2 regions of the Bacillus sp. 11B20 genome follow, and region 1 is predicted to be linked to the other one. Evidence: a T-box and tRNA genes for the amino acid it is inferred to sense, from the RefSeq annotation. Region 1 holds a T-box; the other holds one or more tRNA genes.
The links. The T-box of region 1 lies ahead of alaS (alanine--tRNA ligase). A T-box ahead of a tRNA ligase gene usually reads a tRNA of that ligase, here a tRNA-Ala.
Positions count from the first base shown of each region.

Region 1 (9,033 bases):
CTTCAATATCCCCGCTGCTCGGATTTTTTAGACCGAATAGCCGTGTGTCATTTTTTACACCGAAAATGATTTTTTTGTCTTTCTTAATGGCTTCTAATGAGCTTCCTTGTTTTGCATCAGTTGAGCCTTTTTCTGTAGATCCACAAGCAGCTAAAGCGGCGATGCAGCAAGTCATAAAGAGCAGCATGCCAAAACGTTTCATTTTTTTCATTAAACCATTCCCCCTAGTGATTTAAAATACGGCTTAAAAATAATTGAGCACGTTTCTCTTGCGGTTTTTCATAAAATGCAGCCGGTGTTGATTCTTCAAGAATTCTGCCCTCATCAATAAAGACAATGCGGTCGGCCACTTCACGGGCAAAGCCCATCTCATGCGTGACAACAACCATGGTCATGCCTTCACGGGCCAGCTGCTTCATCACATCTAATACCTCGCCGATCATCTCTGGATCAAGTGCAGATGTCGGTTCGTCAAAAAGCATCACCTCTGGTTTCATCGCAAGCCCTCTTGCAATGGCAACGCGCTGCTGCTGTCCGCCTGAGAGTCGTGAAGGGTAGGTGTCTGCTTTTTCAGGAATGCCGACTTTATTTAAATAAAATTCAGCTGTTTCCTTTGCTTCTTCCTTGCTCACTTTTTTGACCTTCATCGGCGCAAGCATAATGTTTTCAAGCACCGTCTTATGCGGATAGAGGTGGAAATGCTGAAAGACCATTCCGATATTTTGCCTGACAAGATTGATGTTGGTCTTCGGATGCTGAACAGACACTTGGTTGACGAGAACTTTTCCCGCATCAATGCTTTCAAGACGATTGATACACCTGAGCATCGTACTTTTACCAGATCCTGAAGGACCGATGATCACAACAACCTCCCCTTTTTGAATATGTAGGTTAATGTCCTTAAGTACATGGAACTGGCCATAATGCTTGTTGACTTCTTCGAATGTGATCATGAAGAACCTCCTCTTGTGTTTCATTGGCTAAAGCTAAAGTGGATTCTAGCACAACTTGTGTAAAAAGAAGTAAATGATGGAATATTTTCTGACGAGATTTTACAGCAAATAGTGACTTTGGATGGAGCTGTATGTTTCATGTGTATTCATTTTTAACAAAGTTAGGACAAATTTTATTTACGTGGATAATTGCAGAAGATGGTTAAACAATAAGAAAAGAGGTGAAAAAGGTGAAGAAACGTCCGATCCAATTTCTGATATATGCTGCAGGGATCCTGCTTGTCCTTGCATCCTTGCTCATTTTACTGCAGCTCGACGAGTTATGGATGCCTGTTTTTTTATTGCTGAAGGCGGTTCTCATTCCGCTTCTCATCGCCATTTTTATTTCTTATCTGCTTTATCCGATTGTGGAAAGACTTCATGCACGAGGGCTGCCGAGAACAGTCAGTCTCTTACTCATCTATGTCCTGTTTTTTGGCGGGATTGGGTTTGCGGTTTATAAAGGAGCGCCTGTGATGATCGCACAGTTAAATGAGCTGTCAGAACAAATTCCTGTCCTCGCCGAAACTTATAATGGCGCTTTATCACATATTCATCGTCATACGAGCCACTGGCCTGACGGACTTCACGACCGCTTAGACCGCTTCATTGTTCAATCGGAGACATATGCAGCCAATAGTGCTGAGCGGATGATTCTTAGCTGTAAGGTTTTATTTGATTACGCATTAGTCGCAGCACTCATTCCTTTTCTTGTTTTTTATATGGTGAAGGATATGAACACGATGAAGCGGGCGGCATGGTATTTAACGCCGCCATCATTTAGAAAGAGGGGAAAAGCTTTTGTCAAAGCAGTGGATGAATCGCTTGGTGATTATATTCGAGGGCAGCTGCTTGTTTGTTCTTTAATCGGGGGTGCAGCAGCCATTGTGCTCTGGCTTTTTCATATCCCGTATCCGCTTGTTCTTGGGATGCTGATAGGGGCAACGAACGTGATTCCTTATTTTGGACCGATTATTGGCGCAGTTCCTGCCATCTTTATTGCGTTTACCATCTCGGTGAAATCGGTCATCATTGTACTAATCACAGTAGCGGTGCTGCAATTTTTAGAGAGTAATGTCCTCAGCCCAATCATTGTAGGGCGAAGTCTTCATATGCATCCTGTCGTCATTATGCTTGTCTTGCTTGCAGGAGGAGAGCTGTTTGGCTTAATTGGGATGATTTTAGCCGTACCAGCAGCTGCAATTATCAGGGTGATCATTGTGCAATATATCCTGATGAGACGAAGCGTTCATTGACAAGACGAGCCGAGTTGTCTATAATAATTTCGATTCATACATATTGAAATTCAATGACGGACCCGAGTACGTTAAAAAGCTGTTGCAGAGAGAGGCTTTATTTGCTGAGAAAAGCCTTATCAGACCTTTAACGGAAGCTAGTCCCGAGTGCAGATAAACACTGCCGCTCTCTTCCGGCGTTATCGGATGTGAAGGTGATAGACGAATTTGTCTATAATCAGGGTGGTACCGCGAGAACATCTCGTCCCTGTGTAAGTCGTTTTGTGCTTGCATAGGGCGGGATGTTTTTTCGTTTGTGTGGAGATTGATGAATGATAAGGGAGGATTTTTGAATGAAAACTTTAACTTCAGCTCAAGTACGTCAAATGTTTTTAGACTTCTTTAAAGAAAAAGGACATGCTGTAGAACCGAGTGCGTCTCTTGTACCGCATGACGATCCGACACTTTTATGGATCAACAGTGGTGTGGCAACATTAAAGAAATACTTTGATGGTCGCGTCGTACCTGAAAATCCGCGTATTTGCAACGCGCAAAAATCGATTCGTACGAATGATATTGAAAATGTAGGGAAGACAGCACGCCATCACACGTTCTTTGAAATGCTTGGCAACTTCTCTATTGGTGACTACTTTAAAGAAGAGGCCATTGAATGGGCGTGGGAATTCCTCACAAGTGACGAGTGGATTGGCTTTGATCCGAATTTGTTATCTGTGACAGTCCACCCAGAGGACGAAGAAGCGTATATCCTTTGGAGAGATAAAATTGGTGTGCCTGAAGAACGTATTATCCGTCTGGAAGGCAACTTCTGGGATATAGGCGAGGGCCCAAGCGGACCGAATACAGAAATTTTCTATGACCGCGGTGAATCATACGGTCACGACATGAACGATCCAGAATTATATCCAGGCGGGGAAAACGAGCGTTATTTAGAAGTATGGAATCTCGTGTTCTCTGAATTCAACCATAATCCAGATGGATCATACACACCACTGCCGAAGAAAAACATTGATACAGGTATGGGTCTTGAACGAATGGTATCTGTCATTCAAAATGTGCCGACGAACTTCGATACAGACCTATTCATGCCAATTATTCGCGCAGTCGAAACGATCTCTGGAGAAAGCTATGGCGAAACAAAGGAAAAGGATACAGCATTCAAAGTGATTGCTGACCACATCCGGACAGTTGCCTTTGCTGTAAGTGACGGAGCGCTTCCTTCCAATGAAGGCCGCGGATATGTATTAAGACGTTTGCTGCGCCGTGCTGTGCGTTATGCAAAAACGATCCATATCCACCGTCCGTTTATGTATGATTTAGTGCCAGTTGTTGCTGAAATCATGAAAGACTTCTACCCAGATGTACAAGCAAAAGAAGAATTTATTGCGAAAGTCATCAAAAACGAAGAAGAACGTTTCCACGAAACACTGAACGAAGGGTTAGCCATTTTGTCAGAAGTGATCAAAAAAGAAAGAGACAAAGGCAGCTCAAAAATTTCAGGTGAAGATGTATTTAAGCTGTATGATACGTATGGATTCCCTGTCGAGCTAACAGAAGAATACGCAGAAGATGAGAACATGACAGTTGATCGAGAAGGCTTCCAAGCGGAAATGGAGAAGCAGCGTGAACGAGCAAGAAATGCGAGACAAGATGTCGGCAGTATGCAGGTTCAAGGGGGCGCTCTAGGCGATATTAAAGTAGAAAGCACCTTCGTTGGCTATGAAAATCTAACAGCAGATGCCCGTATCATTGAATTGCTTCAAAATGGTGAAATTGTCTCGGAAGCACATGAAGGAGACACGGTGCAAATCTTGTTAGATGAAACTCCATTCTATGCGGAAAGCGGCGGACAAGTAGCGGATAAAGGGACACTAAAAAGTGCAGAAGCCATCATTGAGATCAAAGATGTGAAAAAAGCGCCAAACGGTCAGCATGTCCATGAAGGAGTCGTCGTAAGCGGTACGGCTCAAAAAGGTCTCGAAGTCACTGCAGAAGTGGAATCAGCTCTTCGAAAAGGTATTGTGAAAAACCATACAGCGACACACCTTCTGCATCAGGCGCTAAAAGATGTATTAGGCAGCCACGTGAACCAAGCAGGGTCATTGGTGAATGAAAACAGACTTCGTTTTGATTTCTCTCACTTTGGACAAGTGACGAAAGAAGAATTGTCTCAAATTGAAAAAATCGTGAACGAAAAGATTTGGGAAGGCATTTCGGTTGCGATTGACCTGAAGCCAATTGCTGAAGCAAAAGAAATGGGCGCAATGGCGCTGTTTGGCGAAAAGTATGGCGATATTGTCCGCGTAGTCCAAGTCGGCGATTACAGCATCGAGCTATGCGGCGGCTGTCACGTGCAAAACACTGCGGAAATCGGTTTGTTTAAAATTGCGTCTGAGTCGGGTATTGGTGCTGGAACACGCCGTATTGAAGCTGTGACTGGTCAAGGTGCCTATGAAGAATTAAATGACCAGCTGGCGATTTTAGAACAGGCAGCAAATGAGCTGAAGTCAAATACGAAGGACGTTCCAAAACGAATCGCTTCATTACAGGCGGATTTAAAAGAGGTTCAAAGAGAAAACGAATCTCTTCTTGCGAAATTAAGCCAAGCAGAAGCAGGCTCTATTTTAGAGAAAGTGACTGAAATTGGCGGAGTAAAAGTATTAACTGAAAAAGTAAATGCTAAAGACATGAACCATTTAAGAACAATGGTTGATGACTTGAAAGCTAAATTAGGATCAGCTGTCATCGTCCTGGGAGCCGTTCAAAACGGAAAAGTAAACATTTCAGCAGGAGTGACAAAAGACGTGATCGAAAAAGGTCTGCATGCAGGGAAGCTTGTGAAGCAGGCAGCTGAAATCTGCGGCGGAGGCGGAGGCGGACGTCCAGATATGGCACAAGCAGGCGGAAAACAACCAGAAAAACTTGAAGAAGCACTGGCATCTGTCGAAGAATCTGTCAAATCCGTTTTATAATCAGGCGATGTAGTGTAGAATAATGGTATTAGATGAGCGGTTAGAAAAAAGCTTGCTAGTAGAATGTTGGAAGAGAGGTGCAAGAAGCAGTGAGTTCATTTGATAAGACAATGAAGTTTAACTTCTCTGATGATTCAGCTGAAACCAATGTGAATGAAGTGCTCATTACAGTTCATGACGCACTCCAAGAAAAAGGATACAACCCGATCAATCAAATTGTCGGATACTTGCTGTCAGGCGACCCTGCTTATATTCCAAGACATCAGGATGCACGCAACCTAATTCGTAAACTAGAACGAGACGAATTAATTGAGGAATTGGTTAAATCGTACTTAGAGACACATAAAGAGGCGTAAAACATGAGAATTTTAGGCTTAGATTTAGGCACGAAAACCCTTGGTGTTGCGATCAGTGATGAAATGGGATGGACAGCGCAAGGGATTGAAACAATTAAAATTGATGAAGCAGGCGGAGACTTTGGTCTCAGCCGCCTGTCTGAGATTGTTGCAGAATATGGAGCGGATAAAATTGTACTTGGCTTTCCAAAAAATATGAACGGCACGGTCGGTCCTAGAGGCGAAGCCAGCCAATCATTTGCGAAAGTGCTAGAAAACACGTACAATGTTCCTGTTGTGCTTTGGGACGAGCGTCTGTCAACAATGGCAGCGGAAAAAATGCTCATCTCTGCAGATGTGAGCAGACAAAAGCGTAAAAAAGTCATTGATAAAATGGCGGCTGTTATGATCCTGCAAGGATATTTAGACAGCTTAAATTAAAATGAGGTGAATCAAATGGAACACGGAGAAAAGCAAATTACAATCGTTGATGATAATGGAAATGAACAGCTTTGCGAAGTACTATTTACTTTTGAAAGCGACCATTTTAACAAATCTTATGTTCTTTACTACCCAATTTCTGAGCAAGACAATGAGGAAATTGAAATTCATGCATCAAGCTTCACACCGAACGAAGACGGTGAAGATGGCGAGCTAGAGCCGATTGAAACGGATGAAGAGTGGGACATGATTGAAGAAACGTTAAACACGTTCTTAGATCAAGAAGACGAAGAATAGAACGAATAAAAGGCCTGTGAACAGATCTTCTTGATCTTTCTTCACAGGTCTTTTTTTACGATCATTATGTTAACTTAAATTTATTTCATGTTGACATAATGAACTGTACCTTTTACTCTATTTTTAACAATAAATTGAGTGAGGGGCATGAATATTGAGAATTCAAGATATGATGCAAATAGCGTTAATGACAGCGGTTATCGGGATGTTAGGCTTGATCCCGCCGATTTTACTGACATTTACACCTGTACCGATTACATTGCAAACCGCAGGTCTTTTGCTTGCTGGGGGGCTGTTAAAGCCAAAGCAAGCACTGATCAGTTTATGTCTTTTTCTTTTGGTTGTGGCAGCAGGCGCACCTCTTTTGTCAGGTGGGAGAGGCGGGATAGGGGTCTTTTTTGGTCCAAGTGGTGGTTTTCTTCTTGCTTATCCTGTTGCTGCCTTCATGATCAGCTTATGGGTGAACCGGCTGAAAAAAGTAACCGCACTGCGTCTTTTTGTGATCTATGCGGTTTGCAGTATTGTGATTTTGTATATGAGCGGTATTCCTTTTCAAGCCATGATGATGCATATTAAGGTGTCGCAGGCGGCTTTCCTTAGTTTGATTTATCTTCCAGGTGATCTCATCAAAGCGGGAATGTGCGCTTTCTTTACGGTCAAAATCATACAGGCCATGTCATATCGAAAAAGGGATCTGCATAAAGGGAGGCGTGCAGTTTGAACAGAATAACGGAAAGCTATGCAGTACATGCAGAAATGAAACGAGATCAGATTGCCATCATAGATGAGCAAGAAAGCATTACATATGAAGATTGGTATGAACGTGTGCAGAGATCGGCACAGTGGTTACAAGGAACGGCTCATCAGCAAAAAAGAATCGCTTTTTTATTATCAAATGGTGCTTCTTTTCTTCAAATATTTGCGGGCGCTGCTTGTGCAGGGTGGACAGCCGTTCCGCTTGATCCGAGATGGAGTCATCAAGAATGTGTAGAAAAGCTCTTGTTAAGTGAGGCGGATCTCGCCATTATAGAGGATCGATTGATGAAAAGATTTGAACAGGGAAGCGTGGACATGCCGATTCTTTCTTTATCTGAATGGAAGGAAAGAATGAGCCTTCTCACAGACATCAATCCTTGTAACAACTGCGATACCGAGAAGGATCCTGTCTTTTATATGGGATTTACGTCAGGTTCAACAGGCTCACCGAAAGCCTTTATTAGACGTCAGCAATCATGGATCGAGAGCTTTCGAATGACAGCTGCTTCATTTGGAATCACTCATCAAGATCATGCTCTTATATTAGGTACACTCTTCTCCTCTCACTTTTTATATGGTGCTATCAGTACATTATACTTTGGCGGCACAGTGACACTTTTAGAAAAATTTGTGCCGGGAAAAGCGAAGCAAGCCTTAGAGACAGGTGATATCACCGTGATGTATACTGTCCCAACAATGACAGAAACGTTACTGCAAATCGATGCTTTTAAAGAAGACAATCCGCTTCTTGTCATGTCATCGGGAGCAGATTGGAGCATCTCGTCAAAAGAACAGCTCGTCTCCAACTATCCACATATCACTTTTTTTGATTTTTATGGCACATCAGAGTTAAGTTTTGTCTCTTATTTGTCTTCAAATGACTTTCTGCAAAAACCTTCTTCTGTTGGACGGCCTTTCTCCTCCATTCAAGTAGAAGTAAGGCGGCCCGATCAATCTGTCTGTCAGCCAAATGAAACAGGGAGGATTTATGTAAAGAGCCCAATGACTTTTTCAGGTTACTTACATGAGGAGAAACCGCCGCAGGAGTGGCTGACAGTTTACGATATGGGATGGCTGGATGAAGACGGTTATCTGTATATGAGCGGTCGTGAGAATGGCATGATCGTCTATGGAGGTCTGAATATTTTCCCAGAGGAAATTGAGCGTGTGCTAAATGAACAGCCAGAGGTGAAGCGGTCGATTGTGGTGGGCGTTCCTGACCCATATTGGGGTGAAATCCCTGTTGCCATACTGGAGCAAGTGCAGCAAATAAAGGTGGTTCGACAAGCTGTTAAAGAAAAGCTTGCGGCCTACAAGGTACCAAAAAATGGCTTATGATAGATCAAATGATTGAAACATCCGGCGGAAAAATTGCCCGCGTGAGCATGAAAAGGTGGGCGGAGGAGCAATTGTCATGCAAGCGGTGATCGTACAAGCAAAACGAACACCCTTCGGTGACAAAAATGGGATGCTGAAAGATTATCGCCCAGAGCAATTAGCCGCTCCCCTTATTCGGCATTTGTCTCAGGACATGACACCGGATGACGTCATATTAGGCAATGTCGTCGGAGGCGGTGGAAATATGGCCCGTCTGTCCTCATTAGAAGCAGGGCTTCCTTTACACGTTCCCGGTATGACGATTGACAGGCAATGTGCCTCTGGTCTTGAAGCGATCCGAACAGCTTGCATCATGGTTCAATCGGGGGAGGGCTCGATGTATATCGCTGGCGGGACTGAGAGCATTTCCAGATCACCAATGAAAGAAAGAGCCCGCTTTTCACCGGAGTGGATAGGAGATCCACATATGGGAGAAGCAGCAGAGCTGACCGCGTCGGCATTTTCTGTTACAAGAAAAGAACAAGATGACTATGCCCTTTTAAGCTGGGAAAGGAGTTTAGCCGCATTTAAACATGGTACATATGCAGAAGAAATCGTTTCGGTAGACGGGCTGAGTATAGATCAAGCAGCTGCTAAAATAAGACCAATG
Region 1 covers NZ_JBLZWZ010000008.1:540,969-550,001, reverse strand. Annotated here, with positions in the region: gene ACN6NB_RS12215 (transporter substrate-binding domain-containing protein) at 1-211, opposite strand, end outside; gene ACN6NB_RS12210 (amino acid ABC transporter ATP-binding protein) at 225-953, opposite strand; gene ACN6NB_RS12205 (AI-2E family transporter) at 1,184-2,248, shown strand; T-box leader at 2,293-2,500, shown strand; gene alaS (alanine--tRNA ligase) at 2,581-5,217, shown strand; gene ACN6NB_RS12195 (IreB family regulatory phosphoprotein) at 5,307-5,573, shown strand; gene ruvX (Holliday junction resolvase RuvX) at 5,577-5,993, shown strand; gene ACN6NB_RS12185 (DUF1292 domain-containing protein) at 6,009-6,290, shown strand; gene ACN6NB_RS12180 (biotin transporter BioY) at 6,445-7,011, shown strand; partial or broken gene ACN6NB_RS12175 (acyl-CoA synthetase) at 7,047-8,473, shown strand; gene ACN6NB_RS12170 (acetyl-CoA C-acyltransferase) at 8,461-9,033, shown strand, end outside.

Region 2 (9,033 bases), 350 kb from region 1:
CTTGAACCTAAAGATGTTCATGGCATAAAACCTTATCTATACAAAACAATAGAGAGACAGAGTATGAGCTTATATAGGCGCATTCCATATATCTTTAATTAAATTGAAGATGTGTAAGCCTATTCGATTTCTATAAATGCTTTACGTCTAAAGAGATACCTATATCATTAAAGTATAAAAATGAAAGACTGCTAATATTTCTAAAGGAATTGAACGTTTTGAAAGAGAATATAGAGAAGAGAAGCTCACCTGCTGAACGTTGAACAGCAGCTGTATGAATAGGTGATATGACGATCTTTTGTTAAAAAATAACGCAATGAAAATTGAAATAAAATTTTTTTAATATAGCCTTTACAAATGATTAAAACCTGTATATAATAATCTTTGTCGGATCGAGAGATTCTTACATAGTGGAGGATTAGCTCAGCTGGGAGAGCATCTGCCTTACAAGCAGAGGGTCGGCGGTTCGAGCCCGTCATCCTCCACCATATTTATTCTTACATAATGTTAGGATAGATAAAGCCGGTGTAGCTCAACTGGTAGAGCAACTGACTTGTAATCAGTAGGTTGGGGGTTCAAGTCCTCTTGCCGGCACCACTTTCATATGGTAAGATAGACAAGTCGCTTTTAAAGCGAGCCATTAGCTCAGTTGGTAGAGCATCTGACTTTTAATCAGAGGGTCGAAGGTTCGAGTCCTTCATGGCTCACCATGTTTCATGCGGGTGTGGCGGAATTGGCAGACGCGCTAGACTTAGGATCTAGTGTCTTTATGACGTGGGGGTTCAAGTCCCTTCACCCGCATTGCCAAATAAAATAAAGAAATCCTGTAATGCGGAAGTAGTTCAGTGGTAGAACACCACCTTGCCAAGGTGGGGGTCGCGGGTTCGAATCCCGTCTTCCGCTTATACCATCCACGCCGGGGTGGTGGAATTGGCAGACACACAGGACTTAAAATCCTGCGGTAGGTGACTACCGTGCCGGTTCAAGTCCGGCCCTCGGCATTATAAATAAGCGCCCGTAGCTCAATTGGATAGAGCGTTTGACTACGGATCAAAAGGTTAGGGGTTCGACTCCTCTCGGGCGCGCCATTAAGATCGGGAAGTAGCTCAGCTTGGTAGAGCACTTGGTTTGGGACCAAGGGGTCGCAGGTTCGAATCCTGTCTTCCCGACCATCTTTTATGGGGCCTTAGCTCAGCTGGGAGAGCGCCTGCCTTGCACGCAGGAGGTCAGCGGTTCGATCCCGCTAGGCTCCACTTTTTAAAAGATTGTTTTGATCATGGCGGTGTAGCTCAGCTGGCTAGAGCGTACGGTTCATACCCGTGAGGTCGGGGGTTCGATCCCCTCCGCCGCTATAAAGGACCTTTAGCTCAGTTGGTTAGAGCAGACGGCTCATAACCGTCCGGTCGTAGGTTCGAGTCCTACAAGGTCCACCATCTATACGGAGGAATACCCAAGTCCGGCTGAAGGGATCGGTCTTGAAAACCGACAGGGGTGTCAAAGCCCGCGGGGGTTCGAATCCCTCTTCCTCCGCCATATTTTTTAAAAAACCATATCATCGCGGGGTGGAGCAGTTCGGTAGCTCGTCGGGCTCATAACCCGAAGGTCGCAGGTTCAAATCCTGCCCCCGCAACCAAAATGGTCCGGTAGTTCAGTTGGTTAGAATGCCTGCCTGTCACGCAGGAGGTCGCGGGTTCGAGTCCCGTCCGGACCGCCATTTTTCAAAAGAATACTTGGCTCGGTAGCTCAGTTGGTAGAGCAACGGACTGAAAATCCGTGTGTCGGCGGTTCGATTCCGTCCCGAGCCACTTTTATAAAAATATTCATAGTATGGCGGTTGTGGCGAAGTGGTTAACGCACCAGATTGTGGCTCTGGCACTCGTGGGTTCGATTCCCATCAATCGCCCCATACATATTTTTGCGGGTGTAGTTTAGTGGTAAAACCTCAGCCTTCCAAGCTGATGTCGTGGGTTCGATTCCCATCACCCGCTCCATTTGTATATCTGTTCATGGGCCTGTAGCTCAGCTGGTTAGAGCGCACGCCTGATAAGCGTGAGGTCGGTGGTTCGAGTCCACTCAGGCCCACCATGATCTTCCGCAGTAGCTCAGTGGTAGAGCTATCGGCTGTTAACCGATCGGTCGTAGGTTCGAATCCTACCTGCGGAGCCAAATGGAGAAGTACTCAAGTGGCTGAAGAGGCGCCCCTGCTAAGGGTGTAGGTCGCGTAAGCGGCGCGAGGGTTCAAATCCCTCCTTCTCCGCCATTGATCTGGCCCGTTGGTCAAGCGGTTAAGACACCGCCCTTTCACGGCGGTAACACGGGTTCGAATCCCGTACGGGTCATTTTTAAAAGAGATCTTGTCAAAGATCTCTTTTTTGTTTTCTTCAAAACGAAAGACCGCTATCATGGCGGTCTTTTTTTACATATTCATGGAATAGATCGTATAAGACAAGTATGTCGCAAAGAAGCCCCATAAGACATAAGGGATCAGTAAAATTGGAACGACTTTGCTTAGTTTACGTGAGACGATGACAAGTGCAAGTGCTGTCAGTGCAACGAGCAGGCAGTCGATCGTAGCCACAAACAAATCCTTTTGTGTAAATTGAAAAAAGCTAAAGGCTTGATTGAATACGTAATTTAAAAGGAAAAGAATCCAAAATGGTAAAGTGATTTTTTGGAATCCATATTTTCCATAAATGATCGCTGCGGACAATGAGATGAGTGCAAATAAGACAGCCCACACAGCACCAATCACACCGCCACCAGGTGTCCATTCTGGTTTATTTAATGCGTCATACCATTCTCTGTCGATGGGGAACAAAAATCCGGCAATAGAGAATAGTGCGTATGTAATAAAGAAGACGACAATCGCCCAAATGATACTTTTTCTAGCCATCAAGAATCTCCTCCAATCAAATTCACTCTTAAAGTGATTTCCCAATCATTACATGATATAAACATAAAGCCCCCAATATGAGGGGACTAATGATTTTCTTCTGTATAAGGTTCTTCCTCGTACGGTTTCAAGTCACCAAATACTGTCATGACACCTTCTTCGTCTAATGCTTCTTCATAGGCCTCGTGTGCTTTGTTCGGATACACCTTGCTTGCTTTTCCTTCAATATCAGCAGCTGCGAATCCTTCGTAGTCCTCCACATAATCTTCATCTTCTGATTGTGTATACACATCATCGTATGTCAAAGGTGGGAATTCCATATCAGACGGGGTATCAGAGTTTCCGTAGCGTTCTACGTCTTGGTAGGCATCCTCTCCGTCGTACGCAGCACTTTCTTCATTTTCAAATTGTCCAGCTGGCGGACTTAATAAATCCTCTTCAATCGGACGGTTTTGTGAAACGGTCTGTTCTTTTGAGTGCTCTGTGCATGTGACGGCAGTAGGCAAGGCTTCTAAGCGTTCCTTTGGAATAGGGGCCTTACAGACCTTGCATAGTCCATAAGAGCCGTCTGCAATGGCTTGAAGTGCTTCATCGATATCTAACATATGTTCATGTTCCAAGCTGTTTAAAGCAATATCTTTCCCACGCTCGAACAGCTCTGTCCCTTGATCGCCCGGGTGGTTATCATAGGCAGACAGTTCTCCGACTGAATCGTAAGGAAAGGATACTTTCTGTTCATCGTCATGGCTTTTGGCTTCAAGTTCTTTTTTTTCATCGAGAAGGCGCTGCTTCAAATGATGTAATTCGTCTTTTGACAACAAAGCGATCATCCTTTCATATCAAACATATTGTTAGTATGAGCAATTTTGTATGTAAGACTAGTTCCAATTTGAAGCAATTCCTAATTAAAAAACGCCTGCGGCTGCAGGCGTTCTTTGTTACGCGATATAGTATTGTAAGATCAAAGCGATCGTCAGCAGAAAACCAAAAAATGTATTGGTTTGAGCTGTAGATTTCATGGCATTCATTAATTCAATCGGTTTTTCTTTTTGCTTAAACTCTTTAATGGCTGTATAGGCTTTTGGCACACTGAGTAAAACAAGAAGACTCCAAAGACCGACGATATCTGTGAAGATATAAACAAAAATGAGTACATATGATACCAAAAACATGGAAAGTAAAATGTTCACTGCAGCTTTACGTCCAGCAAGGATGGCAAGTGTTTTTCGTCCATTTTCCTTATCCCCGTCTAAATCACGGATATTGTTCGACAGTAAGATGGCACCAACTAAAATAGAAATTGGTAGTGAGACGAGAACAGCTTTAGACGTCAGAGTGCCTGTTTGGATATAAAAACTTATCAGGATAATCCCTAATCCCATAAAAGCACCTGAAACAAGTTCTCCAAACGGTGTATATGCAATTGGTACAGGGCCGCCAGTATAGAAATAGCCTGCTGCCATACAAATAAGTCCTATTAATGCAATCCACCAGCTAGACATCATGCAAATATAGACCCCAAGTAATAAAGAAAGTGCAAATAGTGCATAAGCGAGGCTGAGGACTGTCTTTGGCTTCACACCGTTTCTTACAATGGCTCCGCCGATGCCGACAGATTTCTCGTTGTCCAGCCCGCGAACATAATCAAAGTACTCATTAAACATGTTTGTTGCGATTTGGATAAACATAGATGCAAACAGCATGGCTAAAAATAGCCCAACATGTATTTGACCACTTGGAAGTGCTAAAACAGTTCCTAAAGTAACGGGAATAAATGCCGCTGTTAGTGTATGCGGTCGTAGTAAATTCCACCAAATTCGCCAGTTTTTATCAGGCTTTATTGGTGAAAGCTGATCTGATATCGATTGATGCTGCATAAAATATACTCCTTTAAATAAAAAAATACGTACACGTCCAAATTCCAGTTTAGCAAAGTTCAAAAAGGTGTCAATATATTGATGCGATGAATCGGGAAAAAGATGTTTGCTAATCGTTGCCATATCGAAGGAAAGCTTGATTTTAGAACGGTCCTGCCATTTTGCTTTAGATGCTCTCGTTTCAATAAGCAAGAGCGAAAAAATCTTGAAAGCGTGATATAATAAGGATTCGAGGTTTTAGAAGCTGTTTTCTTTACTAAGTTCATCTGTTAAGGTTTATAATAGAAAAGCAGGTCATTCGACATATTCGAATGTTCATGTATTTTTTCATTATGTTTTTATTTTTTATGTAATTCATGGATTTTGGAGGAATGTATCATGGTGACAACAGTGCAAAGTACTTTCCGGCAGGAAGCGCTTGCGACATTAGAAGAAGCGAATAACGTCAACCATGCTGTTTTGATAAGCTACTCCAGAAGAGTTGACGATCTGGATCCTCTTGCCTTTTTCCAAAGCGGCGAAGCGGATTTTTTAGGCGAGCGGTTTTTTTGGTCTGATCCAGAAAGCCAAATGATTTTTTCTGGACTTGGCAGAGCGGCCGTCATTAAATCATCTGAGCAAGGCAAGGAACGATTCGATATAGTCCATCAAGAATGGGAACAGCTCAAGCAGCACATGTTCCATTTTCATGATGAAAAGGAGTTAAAGCAAGCGGCTGTTGGTCCGCTTTTATTTGGAGGATTCTCGTTTGATCCGTATGAAGAGAAGGCGCGTCATTGGGAAGCATTTGGCGAGGCTCATTTTTTTGTGCCATCGATCATGCTGACTGTCTCAAAAGAAGGCAGTTTTCTTACGATCAATGAGTGGAAGCAGGTGGATGGGAACGTTCATCAGCTTATTCAGGAATTAGAACAAAAAGCCTCTCGTTTCGAGACATTGCCAGTTCGGACTGGTGGACAAGCTGAACTTGTTCATGTGGAAGAGCTGGATGTGAAGGAATGGATGAAGGCGATCGAAGAAGCGACAGACCACATTCGTGCAAACGAATATGAAAAGGTTGTTTTAGCAAGAGAAGTCTTGCTTCACTATAAAAATCAAATTGAACTCGCTCCACTATTAGCGGAATTATTAAAGCATCAAACAACGAGTTATGTATTTGCGGTTGAACAGGGAAGACAAGCATTTGTCGGAGCCACGCCGGAACGCTTAGTGAAAAAAAGCGGAGGAGAGGTCTTTTCCTCCTGTTTAGCAGGCTCCATTGTTCGCGGAAAAGATGAAGCGGAGGATCACGCATTAGGCGAGGAACTGCTGCATGATGAGAAGAATTTGATTGAACATCAAATTGTTGTCAATATGATTGAGCAAGCATTTGAAGCGAATTGCCTTCACGTGCATAAACCAAATCAACCAAGTCTTTATAAAACAAAAAACATTCAGCATTTGTTTACACCGATTGTGGGAGAAATTAAAAGCAGCTGTTCCCTCTTTTCATTAATTGAGCAGCTCCATCCGACGCCGGCACTAGGCGGATATCCAAAGGAAATGGCGGTTGAAGTGATTCGTGAAATCGAACCGCTCAAGCGCGGCTGGTATGCAGCGCCCGTAGGCTGGATTGATTCTCAGGATAATGGAGAATTTGCTGTAGCCATTCGGTCAGGTCTTATTGAGGAAGACCGTGTTCGTTTGTTCGCTGGCTGCGGAATTGTAGAGGATTCCCTTGCAAAGCAGGAGTATGAAGAAACACAAGTGAAGTTAAGACCAATGCTGTCTGCTCTTGGAGGTCATCCTATTGAATAATCACATCATGACAACATATATAGGCAGATTGATGGATGAATTCGTCCAAGGTGGTGTGAAAGAGGCAGTTGTCTGTCCTGGTTCTCGATCAACTCCGCTTGCGATGCTGGCCCTTGCTCATCAAGACATCCATGTCCATGTTTTAGTGGACGAACGGTCTGCTGCTTTTTATGCGCTTGGTCTTGCAAAAGCAAGTCAATCACCAGTGCTGCTTATTTGTACATCAGGTACGGCAGCTGCTAACTTTTATCCAGCCGTTGTAGAGGCGCATTATTCTCGTGTACCTCTTATTGTTTTAACTGCTGATCGGCCGCACGAATTGAGGGAAGTTGGGGCACCTCAAGCGATTGATCAGCAATTCTTATTCGGTAAGTTTGTTAAATGGTTCACAGACTTAGCATTGCCGGAGGACAGTCAAACGATGCTGCGTTATGTTCAGGCGGCAGCTGCGAGAGCAAATCACATGTCGATGCAGGAGCCAAAGGGGCCTGTTCAGGTCAATGTACCTCTGAGAGAGCCATTGCTTCCTGATCTGTCTATTGATCCTTTCGCGCGAGAAAAAGAGGATACGAAAAAGGTATTAGCATCAGGTCAGGCTTTCCCTAATGATCGGGTGATGTCTGAAATCGCGACCGTCATGAACGAATCCAAAAAGGGACTGATTGTGGCTGGTGAACTTCATACACAGGAAGAAAAAGAGGCGGTTTTACGCCTTTCGAAAGCCCTGCATTTACCTATTTTAGCTGACCCGCTTTCTCTTTTGCGCAACGGGCATGAAAATGAAGATCTCATTATCGATGCGTATGATTCTTTATTAAAAGATGAGGCATTACAGCAGCATCTCTTACCGGATATGGTCATTCGTTTTGGACCGATGCCTGTATCTAAGCCTTTATTCAAGTGGCTGGAAAAACATGCGGAAGTGAAGCAGATTGTTGTAGATGCTGCCGGAGGTTTCCGTGATCCTGGGTTAAGTGCTTCATACGTCATTGAAAGTACTGTCTCTGCTTTTGTAGAAGCAGTATTAAATCAAGCAGTACAACGTAAAGAGACAAGTTTCTTAAACCGATGGCAGAATGCTAATTCTTCATTCAGAACGAATGCAGCCAGCTATTCAGATGAGGATTTGTCCTTTGAAGGGAATGTGTACCGTCAGCTTCAGCACCTCTTGCCAAAGGAGAGCGTCCTTTTTATCGGAAATAGTATGCCGATTCGTGATGTAGATACATTTTTTGAAACTCAGTCCAAGCCTTTTCGAATGATGGCGAATCGCGGAGCAAATGGCATTGACGGCGTTGTGTCTACAGCACTTGGCACGTATGCAGCTTTGAAGCAGCCTGTCACTTTGGTCATTGGAGATTTATCATTTTACCATGATATGAACGGTCTGCTTGCAGCTAAGCTGATGGACATTCCTTTGACAGTTGTTTTGATAAACAATGATGGGGGAGGTATCTTTTCTTTCCTTCCGCAGGCGTCTGATGAACCGTATTATGAAAAGCTCTTTGGAACGCCGACAGGACTGAATTTTGAGTATGCATCGAGGTTATATGGGGGAACCTATTCGAAACCCGCAACGAAACAAGAGTTGCATGATGTGTATATGGCGCATATCGATGAACCTGGGCTTCATTTAATTGAAATTGAAACAGATCGTCATTCCCGTGTAGACAAGCATCGTCAAATGATGGATGACATATTGGAAGAAGTGAAAAAAGAATGCCTTCTCTCATCATAAGAATGCGTGATGGGGTAGCGTACGAAGTGGTGGATCAGAACCCATCGGCAGCAAATGCCACATTATGCTTACACGGCTTCACTGGAAGTGCAGCGTCTTGGACGTTCTTGAATGCTAATTTGGAGAATACAAGACTGATTCAGGTCAGCTTGCTCGGACATGGGCGTACGGACTCGCCAGAAAGTGTGAGAAGATATGCGATGTCTCAGCAGCTGGCAGATCTTGCAGAGATTTTAAACCAATTAAAGCTTCACAAAGTGAATATTCTCGGATATTCTATGGGAGGGCGTATTGCTTTATCATTTGCCACTCGTTATCCAGATCGTGTCAATAAATTGATCCTTGAGAGTACGTCTCCAGGGCTTCGCACTTTTAAAGAGCGGATGGCAAGACTGAAGCATGATCATCAGCTCGCCCAAAAAATCAGGCATGAAGGCTTAGTGAAGTTTGTGGATTTTTGGGAGAGCATTCCTTTGTTTGCTTCGCAGAAAGCTTTATCAGCGGAAAAGCAGGCTCAACTGAGAGAGGGAAGACTCAAAGCGAATCCTCTTGGGCTTGCTCGCAGCTTAGAAGGAATTGGAACAGGTTCACAGCCCTCTGTTTGGAAGGCATTAAAGCATATTCATTTGCCTGTTTTGCTCATTTGCGGAACGCTTGATGAAAAGTTCTGCCATATCGGCAAACGTATGCAGCAGGAGCTGAAAGGAAGTCAATTCATTTTGGCTGAG
Region 2 covers NZ_JBLZWZ010000008.1:891,700-900,732, reverse strand. Annotated here, with positions in the region: tRNA gene ACN6NB_RS14090 (tRNA-Val) at 413-488, shown strand; tRNA gene ACN6NB_RS14085 (tRNA-Thr) at 522-597, shown strand; tRNA gene ACN6NB_RS14080 (tRNA-Lys) at 635-710, shown strand; tRNA gene ACN6NB_RS14075 (tRNA-Leu) at 719-801, shown strand; tRNA gene ACN6NB_RS14070 (tRNA-Gly) at 832-903, shown strand; tRNA gene ACN6NB_RS14065 (tRNA-Leu) at 916-1,001, shown strand; tRNA gene ACN6NB_RS14060 (tRNA-Arg) at 1,012-1,088, shown strand; tRNA gene ACN6NB_RS14055 (tRNA-Pro) at 1,096-1,172, shown strand; tRNA gene ACN6NB_RS14050 (tRNA-Ala) at 1,181-1,253, shown strand; tRNA gene ACN6NB_RS14045 (tRNA-Met) at 1,279-1,352, shown strand; tRNA gene ACN6NB_RS14040 (tRNA-Ile) at 1,357-1,433, shown strand; tRNA gene ACN6NB_RS14035 (tRNA-Ser) at 1,441-1,533, shown strand; tRNA gene ACN6NB_RS14030 (tRNA-Met) at 1,557-1,633, shown strand; tRNA gene ACN6NB_RS14025 (tRNA-Asp) at 1,638-1,714, shown strand; tRNA gene ACN6NB_RS14020 (tRNA-Phe) at 1,733-1,805, shown strand; tRNA gene ACN6NB_RS14015 (tRNA-His) at 1,831-1,906, shown strand; tRNA gene ACN6NB_RS14010 (tRNA-Gly) at 1,918-1,991, shown strand; tRNA gene ACN6NB_RS14005 (tRNA-Ile) at 2,009-2,085, shown strand; tRNA gene ACN6NB_RS14000 (tRNA-Asn) at 2,092-2,166, shown strand; tRNA gene ACN6NB_RS13995 (tRNA-Ser) at 2,170-2,260, shown strand; tRNA gene ACN6NB_RS13990 (tRNA-Glu) at 2,268-2,339, shown strand; gene ACN6NB_RS13985 (TspO/MBR family protein) at 2,417-2,893, opposite strand; gene ACN6NB_RS13980 (TraR/DksA C4-type zinc finger protein) at 2,980-3,714, opposite strand; gene ACN6NB_RS13975 (1,4-dihydroxy-2-naphthoate polyprenyltransferase) at 3,832-4,770, opposite strand; gene ACN6NB_RS13970 (isochorismate synthase) at 5,149-6,567, shown strand; gene menD (2-succinyl-5-enolpyruvyl-6-hydroxy-3-cyclohexene-1-carboxylic-acid synthase) at 6,560-8,305, shown strand; gene menH (2-succinyl-6-hydroxy-2,4-cyclohexadiene-1-carboxylate synthase) at 8,287-9,033, shown strand, end outside.
Region 2: it encodes a tRNA-Ala, which carries the amino acid that the T-box ahead of alaS (alanine--tRNA ligase) is inferred to sense. The anticodon was not compared.